DNA from 3 places in the Modestobacter sp. SYSU DS0657 genome. Region 3 is predicted to be linked to each of the others. Evidence: riboswitches for the same ligand, from Rfam matches in the RefSeq annotation. Region 3 holds a riboswitch; each other region holds the start of a gene.
The links. Region 3 has a riboswitch for cyclic di-AMP ahead of ACI79A_RS06495 (LysM peptidoglycan-binding domain-containing protein). Riboswitches for the same ligand answer to the same signal wherever they lie in the genome.
Positions count from the first base shown of each region.

Region 1: it holds a riboswitch for cyclic di-AMP, as region 3 does, so the genes downstream of both, ACI79A_RS10195 (aggregation-promoting factor C-terminal-like domain-containing protein) here and ACI79A_RS06495 (LysM peptidoglycan-binding domain-containing protein) in region 3, are expected to answer to the same signal.
Region 2: it holds a riboswitch for cyclic di-AMP, as region 3 does, so the genes downstream of both, ACI79A_RS03465 (NlpC/P60 family protein) here and ACI79A_RS06495 (LysM peptidoglycan-binding domain-containing protein) in region 3, are expected to answer to the same signal.

Region 1 is NZ_JBJHAG010000013.1:42,133-51,551, forward strand. It holds gene ACI79A_RS10160 (alpha/beta fold hydrolase) at 1-790, shown strand, start outside; gene ACI79A_RS10165 (cation:proton antiporter regulatory subunit) at 814-1,314, shown strand; gene ACI79A_RS10170 (cation:proton antiporter) at 1,324-2,478, shown strand; gene ACI79A_RS10175 (maleylpyruvate isomerase N-terminal domain-containing protein) at 2,508-3,398, shown strand; gene ACI79A_RS10180 (serine hydrolase domain-containing protein) at 3,402-4,529, opposite strand; gene mftD (pre-mycofactocin synthase MftD) at 4,632-5,873, opposite strand; gene ACI79A_RS10190 (YceI family protein) at 6,049-6,648, opposite strand; gene ACI79A_RS10195 (aggregation-promoting factor C-terminal-like domain-containing protein) at 6,789-7,742, opposite strand; cyclic di-AMP (ydaO/yuaA leader) riboswitch at 7,758-7,906, opposite strand; gene ACI79A_RS10200 (class I SAM-dependent methyltransferase) at 8,070-8,717, opposite strand; gene ACI79A_RS10205 (universal stress protein) at 8,764-9,312, opposite strand.
Region 2 is NZ_JBJHAG010000003.1:141,471-150,889, forward strand. It holds gene ACI79A_RS03425 (dihydrolipoamide acetyltransferase family protein) at 1-582, opposite strand, end outside; gene ACI79A_RS03430 (alpha-ketoacid dehydrogenase subunit beta) at 582-1,559, opposite strand; gene pdhA (pyruvate dehydrogenase (acetyl-transferring) E1 component subunit alpha) at 1,556-2,695, opposite strand; gene ACI79A_RS03440 (Lrp/AsnC family transcriptional regulator) at 2,910-3,425, shown strand; gene ACI79A_RS03445 (hypothetical protein) at 3,675-4,136, shown strand; gene ACI79A_RS03450 (hypothetical protein) at 4,179-4,694, shown strand; gene ACI79A_RS03455 (serine hydrolase domain-containing protein) at 4,759-6,090, opposite strand; gene ACI79A_RS03460 (DUF3817 domain-containing protein) at 6,100-6,447, opposite strand; gene ACI79A_RS03465 (NlpC/P60 family protein) at 6,630-7,760, opposite strand; cyclic di-AMP (ydaO/yuaA leader) riboswitch at 7,776-7,945, opposite strand; gene ACI79A_RS03470 (GNAT family N-acetyltransferase) at 8,383-8,841, shown strand; gene ACI79A_RS03475 (phytoene desaturase family protein) at 8,838-9,419, shown strand, end outside.
Region 3 is NZ_JBJHAG010000007.1:2,622-12,040, reverse strand. It holds gene ACI79A_RS06515 (ATP-grasp domain-containing protein) at 1-678, shown strand, start outside; gene ACI79A_RS06510 (CocE/NonD family hydrolase) at 671-2,710, shown strand; gene ACI79A_RS06505 (MFS transporter) at 3,659-4,957, shown strand; gene ACI79A_RS06500 (ester cyclase) at 4,991-5,365, opposite strand; cyclic di-AMP (ydaO/yuaA leader) riboswitch at 6,099-6,195, shown strand; gene ACI79A_RS06495 (LysM peptidoglycan-binding domain-containing protein) at 6,278-7,123, shown strand; gene ACI79A_RS06490 (ATP-binding protein) at 7,454-9,419, opposite strand, start outside.

The DNA of each region.
Region 1 (9,419 bases), on a different contig from region 3:
GGTGGCCGGCGCCCGCGTGCACGTGCGCGCCTGGGGGCCGGCCGGCGCCCCCGGCGTGGTGCTGGTGCACGGCGGCGCCGTCCACTCGGGCTGGTGGGACCACATCGCCCCGCAGCTGACCGGGCACCGGGTGGTCGCCCTGGACCTCACCGGGCACGGCGACAGCGACCACCGCCCCGAGTACGACCCGTTGGTGTGGGCCCGCGAGGTGGTGGCGGTCGCCGCGTCTGCCGGGCTGGACCGGCCGCTGGTGGTCGGGCACAGCATGGGCGGCTGGGTCGCGGTCACCGCCGCGGTCGAGCACCCGGCCCAGGTCGGCGGCGTGGTGGTCATCGACTCCCCGCTCAACGACGCACCCCCGGACGAGAGCCGGCTGCGCGAGCGGTGCCGCCCGCACACGGTGCACCCCACGCTGGACGCGGCGATGGCGCGGTTCCGCACCCTCCCGCCGCAGGAGGTGTACCTGCCGGAGGTCCGCGACCACGTCGCCCGCGGCTCGCTGCGCGCCGTCGACGGCGGGTGGACCTGGGCCTTCGACCCGGAGTTCTTCGGCACCCGGCTGCGGCTGCGCGACCTGCTCCCCCGGCTGCGCCGGCCGGCCATGCTGCTGCGCTGCGCGCACGGGCTGGTCACCGCGGAGATGGCCACCGAGATGGCCGGCCTCACCCCCGGGCCGCTGCCCGTGGTCGAGCTGCCCGCCGCCGGGCACCACCCGATGCTCGACCAGCCGCTGGCCCTGGTCGCCGCGCTGCGCACACAGCTGGCGCTGCAGCCCCCGCCCGCGCGCTGACCGGCGGCTGCCACGATGGACCGGTGACGGTGAGCCCCGTGGAGTTCGTCGAGACGCTGCTGCCCGGCGTCGGTGTCCGCTACGAGCTGACCACCCGGGCCGGCCAGCCGGTCGGCATCGTGGTCCGCCGGGAGGGCTCGGTGGAGCTGGTCTTCTACGACCGGCGCGACCCCGACCAGGCCCGCGAGGTGCTGCAGTTGGAGGCCGATGAGGTGGCCGCGGTCGCCGAGGTGCTGGGCGCGCCCCGGGTGACCCAGCGCTTCGCCGACCTGTCCCGCGAGGTGCCCGGGCTGGAGTCCACCCGGGTGACCGTGCCCGCCGGGTCGCCGTTCGCCGGCCGGCCGATGGGCGACACCCGCGCGCGCACCCTGACCGGCTGCTCGATCGTGGCGCTGGTCCGCGGCGGCGACGTCGTCACCGCGCCCGGCCCGGAGCAGGTGCTGCAGGTCGGCGACGTGCTGGTGGCGATCGGCTCGGGATCCGGCCTGGCCGCCTTCGCCGCACTGCTCACCGGCCAGTCCTGAGGGCGGGCGGTGGAGCACGTCGCGGCGCTCCTCGTCGAGCTCGGTCTGCTGTTCCTCGGCCTGTCGGCGCTGGGGCTGCTCGCCCGCCGGCTCGGGCTGTCCCCCATCCCGTTCGTGCTGCTGGCCTCCCTCGCGCTCGGCGAGGGCGGGGTCGCCCCGCTGACCACCGCCGAGCCGTTCCTGGAGGCGGCCGCCGAGATCGGCGTGGTCCTGCTGCTGCTGGCGCTCGGCCTGGAGTTCTCCGCCGCCGAGCTGTTCGGCTCACTGCGCCGGCACGGGCCCTCCGGGCTGGTCGACCTGCTGCTCAACGCACCACCGGGGTTCGCCGCCGGCCTGCTGCTGGGGCTGCCCTGGCAGGGAGCGCTGGCGATGGCCGGCGTCACCTGGATCTCCTCCTCCGGGATCGTCGCCCGGCTGCTCGGCGACCTGGGCCGGCTGGGCAACCGGGAGACCCCCGCGGTGCTGTCGGTGCTGGTGCTCGAGGACGTCGCGATGGCGCTGTTCCTCCCGCTGCTGGTGGTCGCGCTGGCCGGCGGCGGACCGCTGCAGGCCGTCGCCGGGATCGCGCTGGCCGGCGGCGCCGTGCTGCTGGTCCTGCTGGCCGCCAGCCGGCACGGGCACCGGCTGGGCCGGGTGCTGGACCACCCGGACGACGAGCAGGTGCTGCTGCGGCTGTTCGGCCTGACCCTGCTGGTCGCCGGCGCGGCGCAGGCGCTGGGCGCCTCGGCCGCGGTCGGCGCCTTCCTGGTGGGCATCGCCGTCCCGGCGTCGCTGGCCGAACGGGCCCGCGCGGTGCTGTCCCCGCTGCGCGACCTGTTCGCCGCGACCTTCTTCGTCGCCTTCGGGCTGTCCACCGACCCGGGCGCCCTGCTGCCGGTGCTGCCGGCCGTGCTGCTGCTGGCGCTGGTCACCGCGGCCACCAAGCTGGGCACCGGTTGGTTCGCCGCCCGGCGCGACGGCGTGGCGGTGCCCGGCCGGCTGCGCGCCGGGGCGGCGCTGGTGGCGCGCGGGGAGTTCTCCGTGGTCATCGCCGGGCTGGCGGTCGCCGCCGGGCTGACCGCCGTCGGGCCGCTGGCCACCGGGTACGTGCTGGTGCTCGCGATCGGCGGGCCGGTGCTGGCGCGGTTCGTCGAGCCGTTGTCGGCCCGGTTCCGGCCCGCCTGAGCGGCTCGGGGCGCGGGTAGGGGCTGGGCATGAGCGCAGCCCGCGGGATGACCGACGCCGGACGCGACGAGGTCAGCCGGCTGGTGCTGGGGGCCTGGGACGGCTTCCTGGCCCAGGCGCGCGCCGTCGACCTGCACCGAAGCACCCGGTTGCCGGGCTGGCGCGCCCAGGAGGTCTGCACGCACCTGGGCGTCTGGCCGGACGCCGCCGCGCTCGACGACCTGGTCGCCGGCGCCCGCTCCGGCGCCACCGGCACCCCGGCGGACCCGGACGTGGTCAACGCCCAGGTCACCGCGGCGCACCGGGACGCGAGCCGCGCCGAGGTGCTCGCCGCCCTCGAGCGCGCCCGGGCGGCGACGGTGCACTACCTGACCGAGGAACCGGCCGCGCTCGACACCGCCCCGACGGTCGCCACGGTGGGTCGGCTCCCGCTGCTCAGCGTCGTCCTCGGGCAGGCCTACGAGCTGGCCGTGCACGGCCTGGACCTGGTCTCCGCCGGTGCCCCCGCGCCGCCACCGGAGAGCCTGCAGGCCGGCCTGGCCGCCCTCGCCGACGTCACCGGCGCGCTGACCACGGCCGCGGGCATCACCGCGGGCGCCACCCTGACCACCCCCGACGGCGGCTGGACGTTCGCCGCGGCCGACGGCGGCTGGACCGTGACGCGCGTGCCCCCGGGACGGCCGGCCGGCCCCGCGGTCGAGGCCCCGGCCGACCTGCTGCTGGACGCCGCCTCCGGCCGGGCGAACCCGGTGGCCGCGCTCGCCCGCCGCCGGCTCACGGTGCACCAGCTGGGCGGGCTGATGCGGCTGGCGCCCGTCGTCGAGTCCGCGCCCGGCATACCCGGCGGTCCCCTCCTGCAGCTGGCCGCCCGCACCCTCGGCGGCGCGGGTGGCCTGCTGGGCCGGCTGCGCCGCGGCTGACCGTCACAGGCAGCGGTGCAGCTCCGGCCAGAACCAGTCGGTGCCCTCCCCCGGGCCGCCGAACCCGCGGGTGGTGAGCAGCACGGCCACCAGGTCTCGGGCGGGGTCGGCCCAGCCGGTGGTGCCGGTGCCGCCGTCCCAGCCGAAGCCGCCGGGCACGCCGTCGTCCACCCGCACGCCGGTCTGCAGCCCCCACGAGAGGCCGTCGGGCAGGAACGCCCCGGCCGTCGCCCGCTGCCGGTCGGTGAGCGACGGGGTGGTCAGCTCGGCGACCGACCCGGGCGCCAGCACCGGGCCGCCGCCGTCGGCGAGCGCCGCGAGGAAGGCCAGCACGTCCCCGGCGGTCGCGACCAGCCCGGCGGCCAGCCCCTCGAACACCGGCGGCCGGGCGGCGGCCCCGCCGGGGCCGTCGAGCAGCACCAGGTCTCCCCCCTCGGGCAGGTACGCGGCCGTCAGCCGCCGGGCGTCGCGCGCCCAGAAGCCGGTCGCGGCCAGCCCCAGCGGGTCGGTGACCCGCCGGGCGAGGAGCTCACCCAGCGGGCACCCGGTCGCGCGGACGAGCAGCACGGAGAGGACGTCGGTGCACGTCTGGTAGAGCCACCGCTCCCCCGGCTGGGCCGCCAGCGGCAGCTCGGCCAGCCGGGCGAGGAACTCCGCGGGTGGGAGCACCGGGGACGACGGCCCGGCCCCCAGGCCGGCGGCGACCATGGCGACGTCCAGCGGGCTGCCGTCGAACAGCGCACCGAAACCGGCGGTGTTCGTCAGCAGGTCGCGCACGGTGATCTCCCGTGCCGCCGCCACGGTCTCCGTCAGCGGACCCCCGGGCACGGTGAGCACCCGGGGGTCGGCCAGCTCGGGCAGCCACCGGGCCACCCGGTCGTCCAGCGTGAGCACCCCGTCCTCGACGAGGGCCAGGGTCAGCACGCCGGCGTAGGGCTTGGACAGCGACGCGAGCCGGAACAGCGAGTCCGGGGTGACCGGATCGCCGCCGCCGCGGACCAGGCAGCCACCGGTGCGCACCTCAATGTCGCCCCGGTAGCGGACGGCCGCGGCGTAACCGGGCAACCGGCCGTCGGCGACCCGCTGCTCGAGCACCGACCACAGCGGAACGAAACGGGACAGCGGGCACATGGGCGGCCTCCTCGGCGACCGGGCGGGTCTTCTGCCCACCCAGACCGCCGAGCCGCCCCGAAGTCATCGGTGCCCGCAGCTCTTCGCCACGGCCCCGGCCGGCTACCCCCGGGCGGGCCGGTGCTGCGCGGAAACGGTCTCCACGGGGGCGTCGGCGACCTGGTCGACGCCCAGGTACCGCTCGAAGCCGGGCGGGACGACGACGTCGTCCCGGCACAGGTCGGCCACCGACTCCCGTCCCAGGCCGACCATCGCCGAGCCGAGGCCGTCGCGCAGCACGTCGAGCACGTTCTCCACGCCGGCCTGCCCGTTGGCCGCCAGGCCCCAGAGGTAAGCGCGCCCGATCATCACGGCCTTCGCTCCGAGGGCGAGGGCCTTGGCGACGTCGCCGCCGCGCCGGATGCCGCCGTCCAGCAGCACCTCGACCTGGTCGCCGACGGCCTCGGCGATCGCCGGCAGGGCGCGGACGGAGGCCGGGGTGCCGTCGAGGTTGTTGCCGCCGTGGTTGGAGACGGAGATGGCGCTGACCCCGGCGTCGACGGCCCGCCTGGCGTCGTCGACGCGCATCACGCCCTTGAGCATGAACGGCCGGTCATCGCCCCACAGCTCCCGGAGCCAGGCGACGTCCTCCCAGGTCGGCATGGGCGACTGCATCCACATGCCGTAGGCCTCGAAGAAGGTGGGCGCCGGGTCGCCGGGGTTGGCGACCATGTTCGGCACGGTGAGGTCGGGCAGCTTCTTGGTCTTGGCGAAGTCCCACAGCCAGCTGGGCTTGAGGGCCACCTGGGGGGCGTACCGCCGCACCGCCTCGAGGTTGATGCGTTCGGGGATGAACGGGCTGCCCCAGTCGCGGCCGTAGGAGAACGACCAGTCCAGCGTGGCGATCAGCCCGGCCGCCCCGGCCCGCCGGGCCCGCTCGACCTTGGCGGCCATGAGGTCGCGGTCGCCGACCCAGTAGAGCTGGAAGAAGGTCTGCGGGTTGGCGGCGATGACCTCCTCCATCGGCTTGCTGGCCATCGAGGAGAGCCCGATCGCGGTGCCGCGGGCGGCCGCGGCCCGCGCGACGGCGACCTCACCGTCGGGGTGCACGGCCTGCACCCCGGTCGGGCTGATCAGCACCGGCAGCGCGATGTCCTGGCCCATGACGCGGGTGGCCGTCTGCCGGCCGTTGGCCAGCCCGGCGGTGTGCGGGGCGAAGCCCAGCTCGGCGAAGGCGGCCAGGTTGTCGTCGACGGTCAGCCCGCGCTCGGAGCCGGCGACCAGCGCCCCGTACACGCCCTTCGGCAACCGGCGCTTGGCCCGCCGCTGCGCCTCGGCCACCGTCTCGAACCACGCGTTCGCCATCTGCGCACTCCCCTGCTGCTCGGACCGGAGGACGCCGTCGTCCTCCGGTGCCCACGGCCGCAGCCGCTGGCACTCAGTGCCACCGTAGCGGGGCGAAGTGGTCTGGGACACAACCCTTCCGCCTCCCGGACACCGCCCGCCGGGGCGCGCGACCCGGCGGGCGGAACGCGCCGGGTCAGCCGGCCCGGATCGCCGAGACGTCGAACTCCACCTGGATCCGGTCGCTGACCAGGACACCACCGGTCTCCAGGACCGCGTTCCAGGTGAGCTCCCAGTCGCTGCGCTTGATCGCCAGCGCACCCTCGAAGCCGACCCGCGTGTTGCCGAACGGGTCCAGCGCCGAGCCGGTCAGGGTGAAGTCGATCTCGACGGTGCGGGTGACGTCCTTGATGGTCAGGTCGCCGGTGACCCGGTAGACCTCGTCGTCGACCTGCCGCACCGCGGTCGAGTCGAAGCGCATCTCCGGGAACCGCTCGACGTCCAGGAAGTCCGGCGAGCGCAGGTGCGCGTCGCGGTCGGGGGCGCCGGTGTCGATGCTGGCGGTGCGGATGCGCAGCGACACGGTGCTGGCACCCGGGTCGGCGGTGTCGAGATGGGCGGTGCCGGCGAACTCGGTGAACGCGCCGCGCACCGTCGTCACCATCGCGTGCCGCGCCCGCACGCCGATGCGGGTGTGCGCGGCGTCGACGACGTAGTCGCCGGTCACGTCGGCCAACGCGGCCGTCGCGGCGTCGAAGTCCGAGGCCGCGGGCTCGGGTGCCCGGTGCTTGCCCACGGTTCAGCCCTCCTGGTCGGGGTGGTCCACCCGGTGATCCTGACCGATGGGGGTGACATTCGGGCAGGGCGGTGACGTGCTGGGCACGCGAGGAGGGGCCGCCCGGTGCGAGCGGCCCCTCCTGGTCGGTGCTGGGTCGATCAGTACCAGCCGGCGGACTGCGACTGCGACCACGCGCCGCACGGCGAGCCGTACCGGTTGTTGATGTAGATCAGGCCGGCGTCGATCTGACGGTAGCCGTCGGAGGTCTTGGCGATCCCGGTGCCCTTCCAGGTGGAGTCCAGGAACTGCGGGATGCCGTAGGCGGTGCTGCGCGGGTTCTGCGCGTTGGGGTTCCAGCCGCTCTCCTTGCCCCACAGCTTCTCCAGGCAGGAGAACTGACCGGCGTCCCCGCCCAGCTGGGACAGCGCGTAGCTCTGGAAGGAGCCGGCCGGCGCGGCGGGAGCCGGGGCGGGGGCGGGGGCACCGCCACCGGAGGGCCGGGAGCTGGACTGCGACCGCGGGGCTGCAGCCGCAGCCGCCTGCTCGGCCTTGCGCGCCTCCTCCGCCTTGCGCGCCTCCTCGGCCTGGCGCGCCTCCTCCGCGAGCCGCGCCTCCTCGGCCAGCCGCGCCTCCTCGGCCAGCCGCGCCTCCTCGGCCAGCCGCGCCTCCTCGGCCAGCCGCGCCTCCTCGGCCAGCCGCGCCTCCTCGGCGGCGACAGCGGCGGCCTGCGCCTGCTGGGCGGCGGCCTCGGCCTCCTGCCGCTGGCTGCGGTCGGCCGCCAGCGCCCCGAGCCGGTCGCCGACCTGCCCCTCGGCGACGACGGTGCTGGCGTGCTGGGCGGTGAGGCCCAGCTGGGTGGCGATGCTCACCGGCTCGGGCGCCGCGGTGGCCTGCGCGCCGGTCTGCCCGCCCACGACGACGTTCACCACGACCGCGCCGACCGCGGCGGCGGCCAGGTACATCGCCGGACGGCGCAGGCCGGCCGGGGGCGCCAGGCGGCGGGCACGACGGGAGGTCTCCTCCCCGGCGACGGGGAGGACCGTGGTGGGCAGGTCTCCGTCGGCCGGCAGGTCGTGCCCGGCGTGGTCGTGCGGGATGGCGCGTGGGGACATGAAGGAGGGGGCTCCGGGCTCTTCCGTGGCCGCCTACCGGGTTAGCTGACGGATTCGGGCGGGAAGGCGCCCTACCCGGCCGGGCGCGTGCCCGGGCGGGATTCACCCCAGTGCTTCGGTGGGTCCCCGGATCGCTGCGGACAGCGACTCGGCGGCATCCGGCGCGGGCTCCCCGGGTGGGGACGTGACGTCCGGCCGGACCTGCCCACGGTAAAGCGCTTTACGACCTCGTGACAATGCTCCGTCGCCAGTTCGTCGGGATGTGCCACGGCGCCCCTGGTCAGCGCGGTGTGATCCGTCCCGCAGGCCGCACCGGTCGCACCCGGCTCAGGGCAGGCGCCAGACCGTCGTCCGGCGGACCTCCCCGCCGTCGGCGTCCGGGACGTCGTGGGTGGCGGCCGGCAGCAGCCCTTCCCGCGGCAGGTAGGCGCGGCCCGGGTCCCCGAGCAGGACGGTGGCGCCGCGCAGCCAGTGGGCGCCCAGGTACGGCAGCACCCGGGCGGTCATCTCCCGGTCGTAGCAGACGTCGCCGGCCAGCACGACGTCCACGTCCGGTCCGTCCTCGCCCAGCACGTCGCCCACCACCTCGACCCCGGTGACCCCGTTGAGCTCGGCGTTGAGCGCGACCGCGGCGTGCGAGTACGGGTCGACGTCGCTGGCGACGACGCGCGCCGCCCCGGCGAGCCGCGCCGCCACGGCGACCAGGCCGCTCCCGGCACCGAGGTCCAGCACCCGCTTGCCGGCGACGAGCTCCGGGGTGTCCAGGACGTACCGGGCCAGGGCCTGGCCACCCGGCCAGGCCGCGGCCCAGAACGGCGGGTCCTGGCCGGCGCCGCCGGCCTCGGTCTCCATCGCCTCCCACAGGGCGACGACGTCGTCGGCGACGTGCAGCTGCACCTCGGGCACCAGGGTGGGCCGCTCGACCCGGGTGTGGGCCTGCAGGAAGGACGGCGGGACGCGATCGGGGGCGGGCACCCGGACAGTGGACACCCACGGGCCCGGCCGCGACCCGCCGGGGTGGTCAGTCCTCGCGGTCGCTCCGGACCACGGTGACGGGGCAGGGCGCGTGCCGGGTGACCTGGTCGCTGGTCGAGCCCAGCAGCAGGCCGGCGAAGCCACCGCGGCCGCGGGCACCCACCACCAGGAGGTCGGCCTGCCGGGCGGCGGCGATGAGCGCCTTCACCGGTGCGGTGTGCGCGACGTGGCAGGTGACGCCCGCGGCGCGGTCCTGGCCGAGCGCCGCGACGACGTCGGCCTCCAGGTCGGCCTGGACCGCCTTCTCGTAGTCGCTCACCGGCGGGACGTACCCCGGCGACCAGCTGGCCGGCTGGGGCGCGGTGGCGATCCGCCAGGCACGGACGACGTGCAGCGGCCACCCGGCCCGCTCGGCCAGGCCGGCCGCCCACACGAGCGCCTCCTGGGCGCACCCGGAACCGTCGTGGCCGACGACGACCCCGCCCTCGACCGCCCCGGTCGACGTCACCGCGGGCGCCACGTCCCCAGCCGCGTTGCCCATGGCCTCGTCGACCTCCGCCGCGAGCGCGTCCCGCGTGCCGTCCTGCTCGGTCACCGTGTCCTCCTGTCCGTGCCCGGCCGTCCCATGGCCCTCACCGACGACCGGGCTGCTCGCACCAGCCTGGCCCACCGGGCCGCCGGTCGCACAGAGCCGGAGGTCCC
Region 2 (9,419 bases), on a different contig from region 3:
GTACTTGCGCACCGGTGGCTTGGCCAGCGGCCGGAGCGCGCCGGCCCCGGGCGCGGCCGGGGTCGCCGGTGCGGCCGGCTCCCCGGCCAGCGCCGCGGCCTCGGTGGCCCGGCCGGTCTCCAGCCCGCCGTGGCGCACCGGCTTGACCGTGGTGTCCGGCGCGGTGGCCAGCAGCGGCGGGTGGTTCCCGCCGCTCCCGTGGTCGGCCTCGGCCGGGACCGCGGTGGTCCGGCGGGGACGACGGCGGGGCTCGGTGGTGCGCGGGCCGTACCCCACCAGGACGGCGGTGCGCTCCTCGGCGGGCGCGGTCGCGGGCTCGGGGGTGTCGCCGGCCGGGCTCCCGGTGTCGATGGTGATGATCGGCGCACCCACGTCGACCGTCGTCCCGGCCTCGTGCAGCAGCTCGACGACGGTGCCGGCGAACGGCGAGGGCAGCTCGACCGCGGCCTTGGCCGTCTCGACCTCGCACAGCGGCTGGTTGACCGCCACGGTGTCGCCCACCGCGACCAGCCAGGCGAGGATCTCGCCCTCGGTGAGCCCCTCGCCGACGTCGGGGAGGCGGAACTGGCGCAGCTCGGCCATCAGTAGCCCATCGCCCGGTCGACGGCGTCCAGCACCCGGTCGAGGTCGGGGAGGTAGTCCTCCTCGAGCTTCGACGGCGGGTACGGGGTGTCGTACCCGCCCACCCGCAGCACCGGCGCCTCCAGCGAGTGGAAGCAGGTCTCGGTGACCCGGGCGGCGATCTCCGCGCCCAGGCCCAGGGTCAGCGGCGCCTCGTGCACGACCACGCACCGGCCGGTGCGCCGCACCGAGGCGTACACCGGTTCCAGGTCCAGCGGGGACAGGGTGCGCAGGTCGACCACCTCCAGCGAGCGGCCCTCCTCGGCCGCGGCCGCGGCGGCCTGCAGCGCCGTCTTCACCATCGGCCCGTAGGCGAGCACGGTGACGTCGTCGCCACCGCGGACCACCCGGGAGGCGAACAGCGGCGCCGCGGCGCCGTCGAGGTCGACCTCGCCCTTCTCCCAGTACCGCCGCTTGGGCTCGAGGAAGACGATCGGGTCCGGGTGGGCGACCGCCTGCTGGATGCCCCAGTAGGCGTCGGCCGGGGTGCTGATGCTGACGACCTTGAGCCCGGCGGTGTGCGCGAAGTACGCCTCCGGGCTCTCGCTGTGGTGCTCGACCGCGCCGATGCCGCCGCCGAACGGGATGCGGATGACGATCGGCATCGGCAGGCGGCCCTTCGAGCGGGCGTGCAGCTTGGCCACCTGGGTGACGATCTGGTTGTAGGCGGGGAAGACGAACCCGTCGAACTGGATCTCGCACACCGGCCGGTAGCCGCGCATCGCCAGCCCGACGGCGGTGCCGAGGATGCCGGCCTCGGCCAGCGGGGTGTCGACGACGCGGTCCTCGCCGAAGTCCTTCTGCAGGCCGTCGGTGATCCGGAAGACCCCGCCCAGGCGCCCGATGTCCTCGCCCATGAGCACGACCTTGGCGTCGTCCTCCATCGCCCGGCGCAGCCCGAGGTTCAGGGCCTTGCCGATGGTGAGGGTCTCGGTCACTGCCCCGCTCCTTCGAAGCCGGCGTGGTACTCGAGGAACTCCGCACGCTGGCGGGCCAGCTCGGGAGGCATCTCGGCGTAGACGTGGTCGAAGATCTCGGTGGGCGCCGGCGGGGCCAGCTCCCGCGTGCCGCTGCGGATCCGCTCGGCCAGCGCGTCGGCGTCGACCTCGACCGCGGCGAAGAAGTCCGGGTCGGCGATCCCGTTCCGCGACAGGTGCGCCTTGACCCGGGCGATCGGGTCGCGCAGCTTCCACTCCTCCAGCTCGCTGGCCAGCCGGTAGCGGGTCGGGTCGTCGGAGGTGGTGTGCGCGCCCATCCGGTAGGTGAACGCCTCGATGAAGGTGGGGCCCTGACCGTCGCGGGCGGCGGCCAGCGCCGCCCGGGTCACCGCGAGCACGGCCAGGACGTCGTTGCCGTCGACCCGGACGCCGGGAAAGCCGAAGCCGCCGGCCCGGTGGAACAGCGGCACCCGGGACTGCCGCTCGATCGGCGCGCTGATCGCGTACTGGTTGTTCTGGCACAAGAAGACCACCGGCGCGGCGAAGGTGGCGGCCCAGATCATCGCCTCGTTGACCTCGCCCTGGCTGGTGGCGCCGTCGCCGAGGAAGGCCAGGGTGGCGCTCTCCGCGCCGTCGCGCTGCAGGCCCATCGCGTAGCCGGTGGCGTGCAGGGTCTGCGCGCCGATGACGACGGTGTAGAGGTTGAACCCGGTGGCCACCGGGTCCCAGCCGCCCTGGTCGACGCCGCGGAAGAGGCTGAGCACGTGCAGCGGGTCGACCCCGCGGGTCCAGGCCACGCCGTGCTCGCGGTAGGTCGGGAAGGCCATGTCGTCGTCGGCCAGCGCCCGGCCGGCGCCCACCTGGGCCGCCTCCTGGCCGAGCAGCGACGCCCACAGCCCCAGCTCGCCCTGCCGCTGCAGGGCGGTGGCCTCGGTGTCCCAGCGGCGGACGAGCACCAGGTCGCGGTACAGGCCGCGCAGCTCCTCGTCGCTCACCTCGAGCGCGTAGTCGGGGTGCTCGACCCGCTCGCCCTCGGGCGTGAGCAGCTGGACGAGCCCCGGCTGCCCGGGCAGATGGGGAGCACCGGCTCCCGGTATGGGGTCGACCACCTCGGTGGTGTGCGACAGCGCGGTCATGCGCGTCCCTCCTCGCCGTCTCGCGGGGCCCGGGGTCTCCGGGGTTCCCGCGCTGGACGTCCTCGCGGCGCCCGGGTGTGGCGCCGCTCACACATGGTGGCACGCCAGAGCACCGAGCAGCAGATCACCACGCGGCCGATCTGCGCAAGATCCGTCCCATGGGGTGCGCACGATGCCCGGTAGTAGGACGTCCTCGCATGTCAGACTGCGCATCGTGACCGCCGGCACGACCCGACTCGACGCCACCGACGCCCGCCTGCTGCTGGCCCTGTCGGAGGACCCGCGGGCCACCGTCCTCTCGCTGGCGCAGACGCTCGGCCTGGCCCGCAACACCGTCCAGGCCCGGCTGGCCCGGCTGGAGTCCGCCGGCACCCTCGAGCCGTTCGAGCGGCGGGTGCGCCCCGAGGCGCTGGGCTACCGGCTGGGCGCCTACGTGACGGTGCAGGTCGTGCAGCGCAGCCTGGCCGACGTCGCCGAGGCGCTGGCGGCGATCCCGGAGGTCCTGGAGGTCACCGGGCTCTCCGGCGTCGCCGACCTGCTGGTCCGGGTGGTCGCCGTCGACGCCGACGACCTCTGGCGGATCAGCGAGCAGGTGCTGGCGATCCCCGGCGTGCAGCGCACCGACACCAACCTCGCGCTGCGCCGGTTCGTCGACCACCGGATGGCCCCCCTGCTGGAGCGCGCCGCCGCGCCCACCCGCGGTGGCGAGGACGGCGCCGGCGCGGGCTGAGGGCCGGCGGCCGCCGGGGTACTGGCACACCGGCCCGGCCGCGAGCATGCTGACGCCGCGCGCGACAGGCCGGCGACCGCGCCGCTGACCTCTCCCCTGCTGGCCTGCGCCCTGCTGACCTGCGCCCTGCTGGTCGGCGGCTGGGCCGCCGCACCTCCCGCCTGGGCCTGCAGCTGCGCCGGAGCGGGCACCGACGAGCAGTTCGCCCGGGCCGACGCCGTCTTCACCGGCACGCTCGTCTCCCGCGAGGTGCCGGCGCCGGCGGGGTCGGGGCGCAGCAGCGGCGCCCCTGCGCTGCACGTCTTCGCCGTCGACACCCTGCACAAGGGCGTGGCCGACCCGCGGCAGCAGGTGGTCTCCGCCGACTCCGGCGCCAGCTGCGGCCTGGAGCTGGCGGGTGACGGACCGTTCCTGGTCTTCGCCACCGACCCGCCGGACCTCCCGGAGGGTCAGCTCGCCGCCGACCTCTGCGGCGGCACCGCCCCGCTCAGCCCTCAGCTGGCGGCGGAGGTCCGGGACATCGCCGCGGTGGCGGACCCGCCGTCCCCGGGCCCTCCGGTCGGCGCGCAGGCCGAGGAGGCGGACGCGGCGAAGGCGCTGGCGCTGGTGGCCGGTACCGCGGGCGTCGCGGTCCTGATGGGCGCCCTCGTCGCCGTCCGCGACCGCCGGGCCGCCCGCCGTGCGACGGTCCTGGTCCTCACTCGCGACTGAGCCCCGTTTCACCCGCCGCCCGGGCCGGGTAGGGCCGCGATCATGGCGAAGCGGACCTCTTTGGGCACCATCGGCAAGGGCCGGCGTGGGATCAGCACGCTGGGCTGGGTGCTGCGCGGCGCCGCCGCCGGTGCGGCCGGCACGACGGCGCTGAACGCCGTCACCTACCTGGACATGGTGACGCGCGGGCGGGGCAGCAGCTCGACCCCGGAGCAGACCGTCGAGGCGCTCGCCGACAAGGTGCACGTGCAGATCCCCGGCGACGAGGAGACCCGGCAGAACCGGGTGCAGGGGCTCGGCCCGATGACCGGGCTGGCCGCCGGCATCGGCATCGGGGTCCTCGCCGGGGTGGCCCGCGCCGCCGGGTTCCGCTCCCAGCCGCTGGTCGGGACGGCCCTGACGACGGTCGGCGTGCTGATCGGCTCCAACGGCCCGATGACCGCCCTGGGCATCACCGACCCGCGCACCTGGTCGACCACGGACTGGCTCAGCGACCTCGTCCCGCACCTGGCCTACGGTGCGGTGGTCAAGACGACGATGGACGCCTTCGACCGGTGACGGACCCCGCTGCCCCCCGCCACTCGCACGCTCGCGGCGATGACCCTGCAGCGGGGCCGTTTCCTCAGGCTCGCCCCTGCCAGCCCCGCGCGTCCACCCCGCCGGGCACCGGCGCATCGGGGTCGTAGGGCGTGCGGGTGAAGACGAAGGTCGCCAGGTCCAGGTGGTCCGGGGCGATCCGCAGCGTCTCCCCCGCGTAGTAGCCGTCCAGGCCCACCCAGGTGCCGTCCGCCCGCGCGGTGAACCGGCTGGCCCGGCCGGGGCGGCCGGGCAGCGGGCCCAGGTGCAGCAGCCGGTCGCCCTGCGCCCGGAGCACGTGCGGGGCCGGCCCCCAGAACCACACGCCGAGGACGTCCAGCGGCACCGGCGGGGGCGCCGGCGTCCAGGCGTCGACGACGCGCGGCTCGGCCGCCCGGAGGTCGGCCAGCAGCCCGGGGACGAGCGGGTCCAGCCCGCTGGTGGTGTTGGCCAGCATCACCGCGCCCGCCTGCTCGGCCCGGTCGACGAACACCCCGGCGAGGAACCCGGGCATCGAGCCGCCGTGGCCGACCAGCGTCACCCCGTCGGCGCGCACCACCTGCAGGCCCAGGCCGTACGCCGACCAGCCGGCCGCGGCGGAGTCGACCCCGGCCGGCACGGTCATCTCCTCCAGGGTGGCCGGGGAGACCACGTCGGCGGTGTCACCGAGCAGGAAGACGGCGCACCGCCCCAGGTCGGCCAGCGTCGCCCACAGCTGACCGGCCGCGGCCATCACCCCGGCGTCGTGCTCGGGTTCGGGCAGCACGACGTCGGCCCACGGGTGCACCGCGTGGCCCTGGGCGGCAGCGCCGCTGGGACGCGGGGTGGTGCGGGTCATGCCCAGGGGCAGCAGCACCTCGTCCCGGACGACGTCCGCCCACGGCCGGCCGCGGTGCCGGGCGACCAGCTCACCGAGCAGGCCGAAGCCGAGGTTGGAATAGTGGAACCGCCGGGCGGCGCCGAGCACCACGTCGTCGTCGCTGAGCGGCAACTCGGCCAGCGATCCGCCGGGTACGCGCTCCCACCAGCCGCCCGGGCTCTCCGAACCCGCCCCGGCGAGGTGGGAGAGGAGCTGACCGACCGTGCGGTCACCCAGCGGGGTGCCCGGCAGGTGCTCGTCCAGCAGGTCGTCGAGGCCCAGCGCCCCCTCGTCGCGCAGCCGCATCACCACCAGGGCGGTGACCGTCTTGCTGATGGAACCGAGGCGGTACTGGACGTCGGTGTGCGGGTCGGCGACGTCCCCGCGCCCGGCCGACCAGGCGAGCCCGCCGCCCCGGACGACGCCGGCGACCAGGCTGGGCGCCCGCCCGTCGCGCTGCACGCGGGCGGTGCGGGCCAGCAGGGTGCGGGCGGTGGAGGGCAGCACGGGCTCGGCCATGCCGGGAGGCTAGCCAGCCCGGGCGGCTGCGGTCTCCCCCACCGGCAGCCGGCCGGTGCGGCGGGCCCAGTGCTCGAACCAGAGGGTGACCAGCGGCGGCACCGAGGCGGCCAGCGCGAGGATGGTGGTGCCGAGGGACCAGCCGAGCACCCGCCAGGCGACGAGCGTCACCGCGACGTAGGCGATGAAGACCGCACCGTGCACCGGGCCGAACACCTGGACGCCGACCTCGGAGGTCTCCGGCACGTACTTGACGAACATCCCGGCGAGCAGCAGCACCCAGGACACCGCCTCGGCGACGGCGACGACGCGGAACGTGCGGGCGACGGGAGCGGGGGCGAGCAGTCGGGCAGCCACGACCGGGGACAACGAACCACCGGTGCCGTGGTCTCCCGGATGTGATGAAGGACCCCCTCCTCCCCACCCTTCGCAGGCTCAGGGCAGGACCCGGGAGGGGGCCGTTGCAGGGCGCGGAGACACCGGTGCCCCGGCCGCCGCGAGGCGACCGGGGCACCGGTGTTCGTGCTGGAGCGCTGGCGTCAGCCGGCGATCCGCCGCATCGCGGTGATGCTGCCCATCACGTCGATGCTGGCGACCTTGACGACGTCGCCCGAGGTCGGCGCGTGCACCATCTGGCCGTTGCCGATGTAGATGCCGACGTGGCTGACCGGGGAGTAGAAGGCGATGATGTCGCCCGGCTGCAGCTCGCCGCGGGAGACCGCGCGGCCCATGGTCGCCTGCGCCCGGCTGGAGTGCGGCACGGAGATGCCGGCCGCGGCGTAGGCGTACTGCACCAGGCCGGAGCAGTCGAAGGACCCCGGGCCGGCGGCGGCCCAGACGTAGGGCTTGCCCTGCTGGGCCATGGCGGTGCTGACCGCGGTCGCCGCGGCACCGCTGGAGGCGACGACCGGGGCGGACGGGGCCTGCGCGGCCGGGGCTGCGGCGCGGGCGGCGCTGCCGCCGCCACCCGAGCCGGAACCGGAACCGGAGCCGGCGGCCTGCTCGGCCGCCGCGGCCTCGGCGGCGTGCTGCCGCTCGGCCTCGGCCCGGGAGGCGGCCTGCTCCGCGGCGGAGAGCCGCTCGTACATCGCCTGGTACTCGGCGATCTGCTTGTTCAGGTCGGTGCGCTGCTGCTCGACCCGGTCCAGCTGGGCCTGCGCCTCGGTGGCGGCGGCCTCGGCCGCGGCCTGGGCCTCGGTGGCCTGCTCGTCGGCCGCGACGGCCTCGCCCAGGATCCCGTTGTTGTGGTCGGCGATGGAGCCCAGCGTGCCGACGCGGTCCATCAGCTCGTCGGCGGACTCGCTGGTGAGCATCGCCTGCAGGGTGCTCAGCTGGTCGCCGGTGTAGGCGCTGCGGGCGACCTCCCGGACCCGGTCACGGGCGCCGGCCAGGGCGGCCTCGGCGGCCTCGACCTGAGCGACGGCGGCGTCGACCTCGGCCTGCTTGGTCTCGAGCTCGACGCGGGCGTCGTTGAACTGCTCGGTGACGACCTCGAGTTCGTGGGCGCGCTCGGCGACCAGGGTGGCCGCCTCCGCGGAGGTGGTGGGCTCGGCCGCGGCGGGCGCGGGGGCCAGCAGGGTGGTGGCCACGAGGGCACCGGCGGCGAAGAAGGTGACGACGGCCCGGCGGGGAGTGGACCCGCGACGGGCAGGGTTGAGCGAACTCGCCATCTTCGGCGGGTGGTCCTTTCTTCCAACGTGCCGCCTACCGAGTTAGCTGACGGGTTCGGATGGGAAGACACCCGGCACGTGCGGCCCGGCTGGGCCGCGCAGTGCTTCACCCCAGTGCTGCGGTGGGTCCCCGGTCCCCTGGCCCGCCGGAGTGCACGGGCCGCGGAGTTCGGCGGCGGTCTGGTCGGTCGCCACCGAGAGGTGGCTGAGGTGCCCGTCCGGACCGCGGACCACCGTAAGGGCGTTATGGGCTCGTGACAAAGGCTCTTTGCGATTTTGTTGAGAAACTCCGTGCGTGTGCTGCAACACGCTCACCGCGCGTGATCGGCGCGCCGGGATTGTGGACCGCCGACGTCCACGGCCCCGGTCTCGTCCGCGCCCGGGACGCCGACACGCGTCCTGAACTGGGCACCCACCGTCGGCGCCGGACGGTCCGGCCGCCGGCCCCGGACCGCGCCACCACGCACCCTGCCGGCCCCTTCCCGTCACGCTCCGCCAGCGGCTCCGCACCCCTGCGCCGCCACCGCACCAGGGGCTGGGCGTTCCCCCGGCGCGGCGGTCGCCGGCCCTGGCCCGGGCACCTGCTAGAGGGACCCGGAACACGGCGCGCCAGGATGACCCGGTGCCGACCCTCGCCACCGCTCCCTGGGACGACCCGGACGTCGTCGCGCTGACCGCCGCCCAGCAGGTCGAGCTGCGCGCCCGCTACGACGGCGCCGGCGAACCCGGGGTGCCGCCGTCCGCCGCCGACGTCGCGGTGGTGCTGCTCGCCCGCGACGACGACGGCACCCCGATCGGCTGCGGCGCGCTGCGCCCGCTGGGGCCGGACGAGGCGGAGATCAAGCGGATGTACGTCGTCCCCGGCGCCCGTGGGCGAGGGGTGTCCAGGCTGCTGCTCGCCGGGCTGGAGGCCGAGGCGGTGACCCGCGGGTGGACGACGGTGCGGCTGGAGACCGGCGTCCGGCAGCCGGAGGCGATCGCGCTGTACCGGTCCACGGGCTACCGGCCGGTCGAGGCGTTCGGGCACTACGTCGGCGCCGACGACCCGCACGCGGTCTTCTTCGCCCGGGAGCTGGCGTGAGCACCGCGGCCCGCTACGACGCGGTCGTGGTCGGGGGTGGGCACAACGGACTGGTCGCCGCCGCCTACCTGGCGCGCGCCGGGTGGTCGGTGCTCGTGCTCGAGCAGCGGGACGTGCTCGGCGGCGCCGCCATCAGCCAGCAGGTGTTCCCCGGCGTCGACGTCCGGCTCTCGGCGTACTCCTACCTGGTCAGCCTGCTGCCCGACCGGATCGGCACCGACCTGGGCCTGCCGCTGGACCTGCGGGACCGCGCGGTCGCGTCCTGGACGCCGCTGCGCCGCGACGGCCGGCACCGCGCGCTGCTGGTCGAGCGGGACGAGGGGCCGGCGACGGCGGCGTCGTTCCGCGCGCTCACCGGCGGGGACGCCGAGCTGGCCGGCTGGCAGCGGTTCTACGGCCGGCTGGCCACCCTGGCCGAGGACCTGGCGCCCACGTTCACCGAGCCGCTGCCCAGCGAGGCAGAGCTCGCCGGCCGGCTGCGCGACCCGGGCATCTGGCACGACCTGCGCGAGCGTCCGCTGGCCGACGTCGTCGCCGACCACCTGTCCGACGACGACGTGCGCGGCATCGCCCTCACC
Region 3 (9,419 bases):
GAGGCTGCGGTGGGCCGGCAGGTGACCGTGGAGGGCTACCGGGCGGCGGGCCGCTCGCACGTCTACGGCATCGTCGACTCACTGCACTACCCCGGTACGTCCAGCTTCCGGCGCTACCAGTACCCCTCTCAGCTGCCCGACGAGGTGCAGCGCCGGATGGCGACGCTGTCGGAGCGGGTCATCGACCAGATCGGCCTGGAACAGATGACGTTCAACATCGAGTACTTCTGGGACCCGGAGACCGATCGGATCCAGCTACTGGAGGTCAATCCTCGGCACTCGCAGTCCCACGCGCTGCTCTTCGAGCGCGTCGACGGCGTCTCCAACCACGAGCTGCTGGTCGAGCTCGCCCTGGGGCGGCAGCCGACCGAGCCACGCGGCGACGGCAGCTACGGGATCGCGGGGAAGTGCTTCCTGCGGGCCTTCGACGACGGCCTGGTGACGCGGACGCCGTCCCCGGAGGACGTCGCGCGCGTCGAGCGGGAGGTGGACGGCGTCACCGTCGAGGTGGTCGCGGAGCAAGGGCACCGGTTGTCGGAGCTCTCGCAGCAGGACAGCTACAGCTACGAGCTGGCGCTGCTGTTCATCGGTGCGCAGGACGAGGCGGAGCTCGACGCCAAGTACGACCAGTGCGTGCGGATGCTGCCCTTCGAGTTCGAGGAGGCCGCCCGTGGCTGACGCCGAGCTGCGACTCCTGCGGGAGCTCCCCGGCGAGGTCGTCGAGGACGAGCACGTCTGGATCCCGATGTCGGACGGGACGCGGTTGGCCGCACGGATCTGGCGGCCGGCGGACTCCGCGGACCAGCCGGTGCCGGCGGTCCTGGAGCTGATCCCGTACCGCAAGCGCGACCTCACCGCCTACCGCGACTCCATCCACCACCCCTACATGGCCGGCCACGGCTACGCGTGCGTGCGGGTGGACCTGCGGGGGAGCGGCGACTCCGAGGGGGTGCTGACCGACGAGTACCTCGAGCAGGAGCTCACCGACGCCGAGGAGATCCTCGCCTGGCTGACCGAGCAGCCCTGGTGCAACGGGTCGACCGGCATGATGGGCATCTCCTGGGGTGGTTTCAACGCCCTGCAGGTCGCGGCTCGCCGGCCACCGGGACTGGATGCGATCGTGACGGTCTGCTCGACCGACGACCGGTACGCCGACGACGTCCACTACATGGGCGGGTGCCTGCTCAGTGACAACCTCTCCTGGGCCTCGACGATGTTCGCCTACAACTCGACCCCGCCGGACCCGGCCCTGGTGGGGGACCGGTGGCGGGAGATGTGGCTGGACCGCCTGCACGGCAGCGGCCTGTGGCTGGAGGAGTGGTTGCGCCACCAGACCCGGGACGAGTACTGGCGGCACGGCTCCATCGGCGAGGACCCCTCGGACGTCCAGTGCGCCGTCCTGGCGGTCAGCGGATGGGCCGACGGGTACTCCAACGCCGTCTTCCGGATGATCGAGAGCCTCGAGGGGCCGCGCCAGGGGCTGATCGGTCCCTGGTCGCACAAGTACCCGCACCTGGGCCAGCCCGGCCCGGCCATCGGCTTCCTGCAGGAGGTCGTCCGGTGGTGGGACCGCTGGCTGAAGGGCATCGACAACGGCGTCACCGAGAACCCGGCGCTGCGGGTGTGGATGCAGGACAGCGTGCCGCCGCTGACGGCCTACGAGGAGCGCCCCGGCAGGTGGGTGGGGGAACCGAGCTGGCCCTCGCCGCACATCCGCCAGGTCGCCTACCCGCTGGCCCGCAACCGGATCGTCACCGGCGGGGAGGCACCGCCGGAGGAGTCGTTGGGCATCGAGTCGCCGCTGTCGGTGGGGCACTTCGCCGGCAAGTGGTGCTCCTACAACGCGCCCCCGGACCTGCCCTACGACCAGCGCGAGGAGGACGGCGGCTCGCTGGTGTTCGACAGCGACGTCCTGGAGCAGCAGTACGAGATCCTCGGGGCTCCGGCGGTGGAGCTGGAGCTGACCAGCAACCGACCGAACGCGATGGTGGCGGTCCGGCTCTCCGACGTGGCGCCGGACGGGCGGGCCACCCGGGTCACCTACGGACTGCTCAACCTCACCCACCGGGACGGGCACGCCGACCCGCAGCCGTTGGTCCCCGGGGAGCGCTACCGCGTCCAGGTCCAGATGAACGGTGTCGCCCACGCCTTCGCGGCCGGCCACCGCATCCGCCTGTCGCTGTCGACCTCGTACTGGCCGCTGGCCTGGCCCTCACCGGAGTCACCACGTCTCGAGGTGACGACCGGGTCGAGCCGGCTGCTCCTCCCCAACCGGCCCCTCGCGGAGTCCGACGAGGTCACGCTCCAGCCCTTCGAGGAGCCCGAAGGGGCCGAGCCGATCACGGTCACCAACGTGCAGCCCGGCGAGCACCGCTGGCAGGTCACGCGGGACCTGATCGGCTACGAGTCCGCGCTGGAGGTCGTCAACGACCTGGGGACCGTGCGCTTCGACGACATCGATCTGGAGGTGACCCGGCGGGCCGAGGAGCGCTACAGCTCCGTGGGGGACGACGTGGGGTCCGTCGGCGGGGAGACGACGTGGCGGTTGGCGTTCCGGCGGGGTGACTGGCTCGTCCGGACGGTGACCCGCACCGTGCTGACCTCCACCGCGACGGACTTCTGCCTGCACGCGGAGCTGGATGCCTACGAAAACGACCGGCGCATCGTGTCGCTGAACTGGGACCGGACGGTGCCACGGCATCTCGTGTAGGTCGATCCCCGCCACGCGCTCGGCGCCGTCCCCCGACGACGCAGTCGCCGCTGACCGGCCGGGTCAGCGGCGACTGCGCGGGCGCACGGCCCGGGGGAACAGGGCGGTGGCGGCAGGCATCCACCCGACGCGGCCGAGGCGGCGCGAGCAGAAGCCCGCGGACCTCGAGCAGGCGGGCCCCGTCTCACGTACTCCGCAAGCGGATGCGCGCCTGGGAGATCAGTCCTCCGGGGCGGGCGCCAGGGTCTTGGTGAAGAAGACGCGGCGGTGGCGTGGGTCAGTTGGGTGCATCCCGGTCACCCGCAAGCCTCACCCGGAGGCGCGCACCCCCCAGCCGCCGACACCTCGCCCTCCACGGGGCCAGCCTTCCAGTTGGGCCTGTCGCAGCGTGGTGTTCGGGTCGTCGGCTTCCGCGGGAGGTCTGATCACGAGCCCGTCCCCGCACCTCGCGACCACGATGGGCCGGCCGCGACCACGGGACGAAGACGGCGGGTGAGCGCACTGGTGCGCGGCGCGCGGGTCGGCGATCGTGGGGGCTGGTGGTGTCGCTGGGGGTCGGCATCCTCTGGTTCGGGCGGCGGGCGCCGGCCGGGGAGGGGGCGCGCAGCCCGGACGGCTGACCGCGCACGTACGCCTTCCCCTGCAGCATCCGAGGGTGCCGCGGAGACCGCGGGTATCGGTCGCGGTACCGGCGCGGCGGCCTTCCGTCCCGGTCCGACCACCGTGGCGTCCTGCTCCCGGTGTGGCAGGGTCGGGTGTGCCCCCGTCCGTGCGGGAGGTGGTGCTGGACGGTCGGGTACCCCGTGCGGGCGCCGGGCGAGGGGAGCCATGAGCGGGGAAGCCATCCGGGACGTCGACGCAGAGCAGGACGGGCCGGCCTCGTCGCCCCCCGCCTCGTCGCCACCCACCTCGTCGCCACCGGCGTCCGGCCCGGCTCAGGGAGCCGAGGTGCCGGTACCGGCGGTCCCGGTCCCCGGCGGGACCGTCCCCCCGGAGGCGCCGGAACCCCCGTCGGTGCTCGGCGCGATGGCGATCCTGCGGATCGGCGGCTTCCTCGTCCTCTACCTCAACGCCGCGGCGGTCTTCCTGGGCGTCATGGCGCAGGCGATCGCCCGCAGCTGGCTGGCCTTCGAGCTGACCGGGTCGAACGCCGCCCTGGGCGGGGTCCTGCTGGCCTTCGGCGTGGCGCTGCTGGTGGCCACGCCGTGGGGTGGCGTGGCCGCCGACCGGCTGCCCAAGCGGCTGGTGCTGCAGATCTCGGTGCTCCTGCTGGCGGTGTCGAGCGCCTGGATCGGGCTGGCCGTCGTCTTCGATGTCATCGCCTACTGGATGCTGCTCGGCGCGGGCGTGCTGCAGGCCGTGGGCTTCGCGTTGTTCAACCCGGCCCGGATGGCGTTCCTGACCGAGCTGGTGCCCCGCGGGTCGGTGCCGCAGGCGGTCTCGCTGCTCCTGGTCAACGCCGAGGTGAACCGGGTGGTCGGCCCGGCGCTGGCCGGCGTGGTCATCGGTGCGTTCACCTGGGGCGTCGAGGCGATCTTCCTGTTCAGCGCGGCGCTTGCGGCCGTCGGGGTGCTGCTCACCGCCGCCCTGCCCGCCGGGCGGCGGCGGGGGGAGGCCTCCGGCCGGTCCCCGCTCGGGGAGCTCGCCGACGGGGTGCGCTACGTCCGGCGGCACCCCGAGCTGAGCGCCCTGGTGTGGTGCGGCATCGGCGTCGCCATGATGGGGCTGCCGTACCTGGCGTTCATGCCGACCATCTCCAGCGACCTGTTCGGCCTCGGCTCGGTCGGCTACGGCGTGCTGGCGGCGACGTCCGCGGTCGGCGGGGTCGCGGCGGGCCTGCTGCTGGGCCGGCGCACCTCGTGGGTGCGGCAGACCCGGGTCCTGGTGGGCTCCGGCGCCGTCTTCGGGCTCGCCATCTGCGCGCTGGCGATCGCGCCCAACGCCTACGTCGCAGTGGTCGTGCTCCTCGCCGTCGGCGCGTCGATGCTCGCCTTCCAGACCACCAACCAGTCGCAGCTCATCGCCCTGTCGGACATGGAGTACCACGGGCGGGTGCAGGGGCTGATCATGCTCAGCTTCAGCGCGTTCGGTATCGCCGCGCTCCCGCTGGGCCTGCTCGCCGACCTCATCGGGCTGCGGTGGACGCTCAGCGGGATGGGCGCCGGCGTGCTCGCCTTCGTGGCCCTGTACGCCGTCCTCAGCCGGCGGAGGATGGCGACCGCGAGCCGGCTGCGCGACCTGGGCTGAGCCACCGGCCGCAGCGGTCCGGGCGGGGCGGGGTCAGCGCCAGTCGACGCCGGGCAGGGTGGCGCTCCAGGACTCGGCGATCTGCCCGTCGGCGACCCGGTGGACCACCAGCCAGGTGACCACCGAGGTCTGCCCGGTCTCGAGGTTCAGGCCGGTCGTGGTAGCCCGCGTCCAGATCCGGTCCTCGGCGGTCACCTGGTCGTCGACGGTCGTGGCCGGGTCGTGCAGCAGCTGCCAGGACTCGCGGACCTCCCGCTTGAACTGCGCCCGGGTCAGCGACCGGGTACCGGCCGAGGAGTGCCGCACGTAGGGCTCGGCGATGAGCTCGTCGATCACCGTCAGGTCGCGCCGGTTCCACAGCCCGTCCCAGTAGCGCTGGACGATCGAAGTCAGTGCCTGCTGGTCCACGGGGCGATGCTAGGGCCGCCGCGCGGCGGAAGGGCGCAGTCGCTCCCGCGGAGGCTCCCGCTCACCCCGCCCGGAAGTGATGTCTGCGGCGCCAGAGGGTAGTGCCCTGAGAACGGCGACCTACTGGAGGGAACGACATGGGCCTCATCTCTGGACTCATCAAGGCCAACCTGCTCAAGCGACTGCTGAGCCGGTTCACCGGAGGCCGGCGCGCCTGATCGCCGGTCCGGCGACAGCGCCCCGCCGCAAAGCGGCCCGGACGGCCCCGGTTGACCTCCTTTCCGAGGAGGGCGGCCGGGGCCCTTTTCCGTCTCCCGGCCGGTGGCGGGGTACCTGGACCGGCCGCCGCCGACGCCCGCTGAAGCCGCGGTGGCACGCGCGCCGAGTGACTGCGGTGGGTCACGACATACCGACGCAAAGTAGGTTGAGTCTGCAACCGAACTCGTGAGCGGACGGCGGTGCGGCCGGTGCCCACGGCTGGCGTGCGGGCAGGTCACGAACGGTGGAAAGGGCAGGCCAGGCGCGTCCGGCCGGCCGTCCGGCGGCGGCCGAGGAGGTGCGTCGGCACCCCGGAATCAGCCCCTCCGGAAGCCCGGCGGAGGGGATCGGGGGGATTGCCGTGGCCGATCGCCGTCTGCCTACCGTGCGCTCGTCCACCGACTGCGGAGGACCCCGGATGGCGGCCCGCCGAACCTGCCCACCGCCACGGGACCAGACGACACGACGGGCAGGCGCGGGGGACCCACGCGCAGGACCGGGCCCTCGGGCCCTGGGGTGAAGCCGCATCCGCGGCCGGGCAGCTCTCGCCCGAACCCGACAGCTAACTCCGCAGGCGGTGAGAGGCGCACATCCATGGCACAGCGACACCCGGGACGGCACCTCCGTCCCACCCGGCGCCCGAGCATGGCGTCCGTGACCCGGCCCGCTCTGACGATCGCGGCAGCAGTGGCCGTTCCCCTCGCGGTGGCCGCCCCGGCGCATGCCGCGGAGCACACGGTCGCTCCCGGCGACACCCTCAGCACCCTCGCCGCGGCTCACGGCACCACCTGGCAGACCATCTACGCGGAGAACGCCGGCACCGTCGGCGCCGACCCGAACCGCCTGCGCGTCGGTCAGGTGCTCACCATCGGCGGTACCGGTGCGGCACCGGCGGCTCCGGCGATGGCCTCGCAGAGCGCGTCGGGGGAGTACGTCGTCCGGGCGGGCGACACCCTCGGCAGGATCGCGGCCGCCCACGGCACCACCTGGCAGGAGGTGCACGCGCTCAACCGGGAGGTCATCGGCGGGAACCCGAACACCCTGCGCGTGGGTCAGCGGCTCGCGATCGGCGGCACGGTGGCTGCTGCCGCGACTCGGGTCGCCGAGCGGCCAGCCAGCCGGAGCGCGGACCGTGCGGCTCCGGCGGCTCCGGCGGCTCCGGCGGCGAGCGCGGGGGCCTACGACGTGTGGGCTCCGCACGTCCGCCCCGCGGTCCAGGAAGTCGCCGAGCGGTTCGGCGTCGGGACGGTCGTGACCCGGCCCGGCCACAGCCCGACGCAGGACCTCGCGGCCGACTTCATGGTCCACACCGACCGGGCCAAGGGTGACGCCGTCACCCAGTACGTCATCGACAACGCGTCCCGGTTCCGGGTCGAGTACGTGATCTGGCAGCAGCGGATCTACCAGGTCCGCACGGGCACGTGGCAGGGCATGGCGGACCGGGGGTCGCCCACCGCCAACCACATGGACCACCCGCACGTGTCGTTCCTGCCCGGCTGACGCCCACCGTGGTGGGCCGCTGAGGCCGGACCGTCGGACGAGCGCCCCTGCCCGGCTGTGACCGGGCAGGGGCGCTCGTCCGATCCGGCGCCCGGCTGCCGGTCCGCGCGGTGCGCCCGACAGCGCGGGTGATGTGATGACCCGGCCGGCGCTCTCCCGGACTCGTCACCCGGTTGCGGCCGGCACCGCAGTGGCCACCGCTAGACGAGAGCGTGCGCTCCGCGACTCGCGGGCGCCCTGTGCATTCGGCCCTGGCGTGAGCCAGGCATCTCGTGTCGGAGAGGCGACGCGATACTCCCGCACACGGTTCCAACCCGTTGGCTCAGGTCGTCACTCGCCCGGAACCAGGCTGCCCCGGGCGAGGTCGAGGACCTCCGCCAGGGCCAGTCGGCTGCCCGAGGCGAACAGCTCGTCGAACCGCGCAGATCCGGCCGCCGCGCGCACTGCGTCCACCAGGTCGCCGTCCCCGCGCATCGACGCGTACACCCGGAGCCCTGCGCGACGACGCAGGCCCTCGGTCGCCCCGGCGAGCAGTCCGGCCCGCTCGTCGTCCCCCTCGGCGAGGGACATCGCGGAAACACCCGCAAGTGCCAGGCAGAGGCAGTGCGTGCTGTGCCCGGACTCGCTGAGGTCGAGCGCCTCGCCGAGGAGAGCGCGGGCCTCGTCGAGATCGCCTCGGCCCACTGCGAGCCCGGCCAGGACCACCCGCGACACGGCAGCCAGCCAGGGGGTGTCGAAGCGATCCGCCAGGTGGTGCGCCTCGGTGGCGTGGCGCAGGGCGTCGGCGGGATCGCCGAGGGCGGCCTCCACGGATCCGGCGGTCACCAGCGCGAACCCCGTCCACATCGGCTCGTCCAGACCGCGCAGCCGGTCGAGGGCGGTGCGCAAGCCCCGCCGGGCGCCGCCCAGGTCGCGGACGAGCGCCGCGGCCCAGGCGAGGAGCAGGCGCGACACGGCGTCCAGGTACGGGTCCTCGACCTCGCCGATCAGCGCGGTCAGCCGCTCGCTGGTCGCCCGGACGGCCGTCGCGTCGCCGACCTCCAGGGCGGAGACCAGGGCCGTGCTCAGCAGTTCCGCGCGCGAGGCTGCCGGCAGGCCGTCCTCGGTCGGCAGCAGCTCGGCCACCCAGGAGCGGGCCTCGCCGATGATCACGTCCCCGAGGCCCAGGAACGGCCAGAGGACCCGGAACGGCGACAGCACCCGGAACAGGTGGGGGAGCGGCGCCCGGTCGTGGGCGAGGTGCCAGCGCACCGCGGTCACGACGTTGTCGCTCTCCCGGACGAGGATCTCGGCGCACGCCCGCTGGCGGAAGCCGCGCAGTGGCCGATCGGCGCTCTCGGCCAGCGCCCGGTAGTGCTCGGCGTGGCGGCGACGCACCTCGTCGACGTCGGGACGCGCCGCCAGCCGTTCGGCGACGAAGGCGCGCACCGGGTGCAGCATCCGGGGTCGCGGCCCCGTGGGCCGCACCGCGACGTGGATGAGGCTGTGGCGAGCCAGGCTCTCGGTCAGGTCCAGCACCCGGTCCTCGTCGAGGCCGGCGACGTGGGCGGCGGCCGCGAGGCTCCAGCCGTCGGCGAACACCGCCAGCACCTCGAGCAGCGACCGCTCCGCGTCGTCGAGCATGCCGATGCTCCAGTCCACCGTCGCGCGGAGGGTGCGCTGCCGTTCCGGGAGATCGGCCGCGCCCGTACCGAGCGTGTCGAGGGAACGGGAGAGCCGGCTCAGCACCGTGCCCGGGTCGAGCAGCTGCACGCGGGCGGCGGCCAGCTCGATGGCCAGCGGCAGGCCCTCCAGGCGGCGGCAGATCTCCACGACGGCCTGGGCGCCGTCCGCGGTCAGCGCGAAGCCCGGGCGCACCGCCCGGGCGCGCTCCAGGAACAGCCGCACCGCCGGGTTCTCCGCGACGTCCGGCAGGTCCGACGTCTCCGGGACCGGCAGCGGGGGAACGGGGTACGCCTGCTCGGCCTGCACTCCCATGACGGTCCGGCTGGTCGCGAGCACCGCCAGTCCGGGGCACCGGGTCAGCAGCTCGGCCAGCTCGGGGCCGGCCGCGACCAGGTGCTCGAGGTTGTCGAGGACGAGCAGCCACCGGTCGCGCCCGAGGAGGTCAGCGAGGGCGGGCACCGGCGTGGTCGCGCCGGCGAGGTCGGCCCCCAGGGCCCAGCCGATGCGTGGCACGACGGCGGCTGGGTCGGTCAGCTCGGCGAGCGGGACGAAGACGGTGCCCGCGTCGAACCGTTCGCGCAGCTGCTCGGCGGCGGCCAGCGCCAGGCGGGTCTTGCCGATCCCGCCCGGT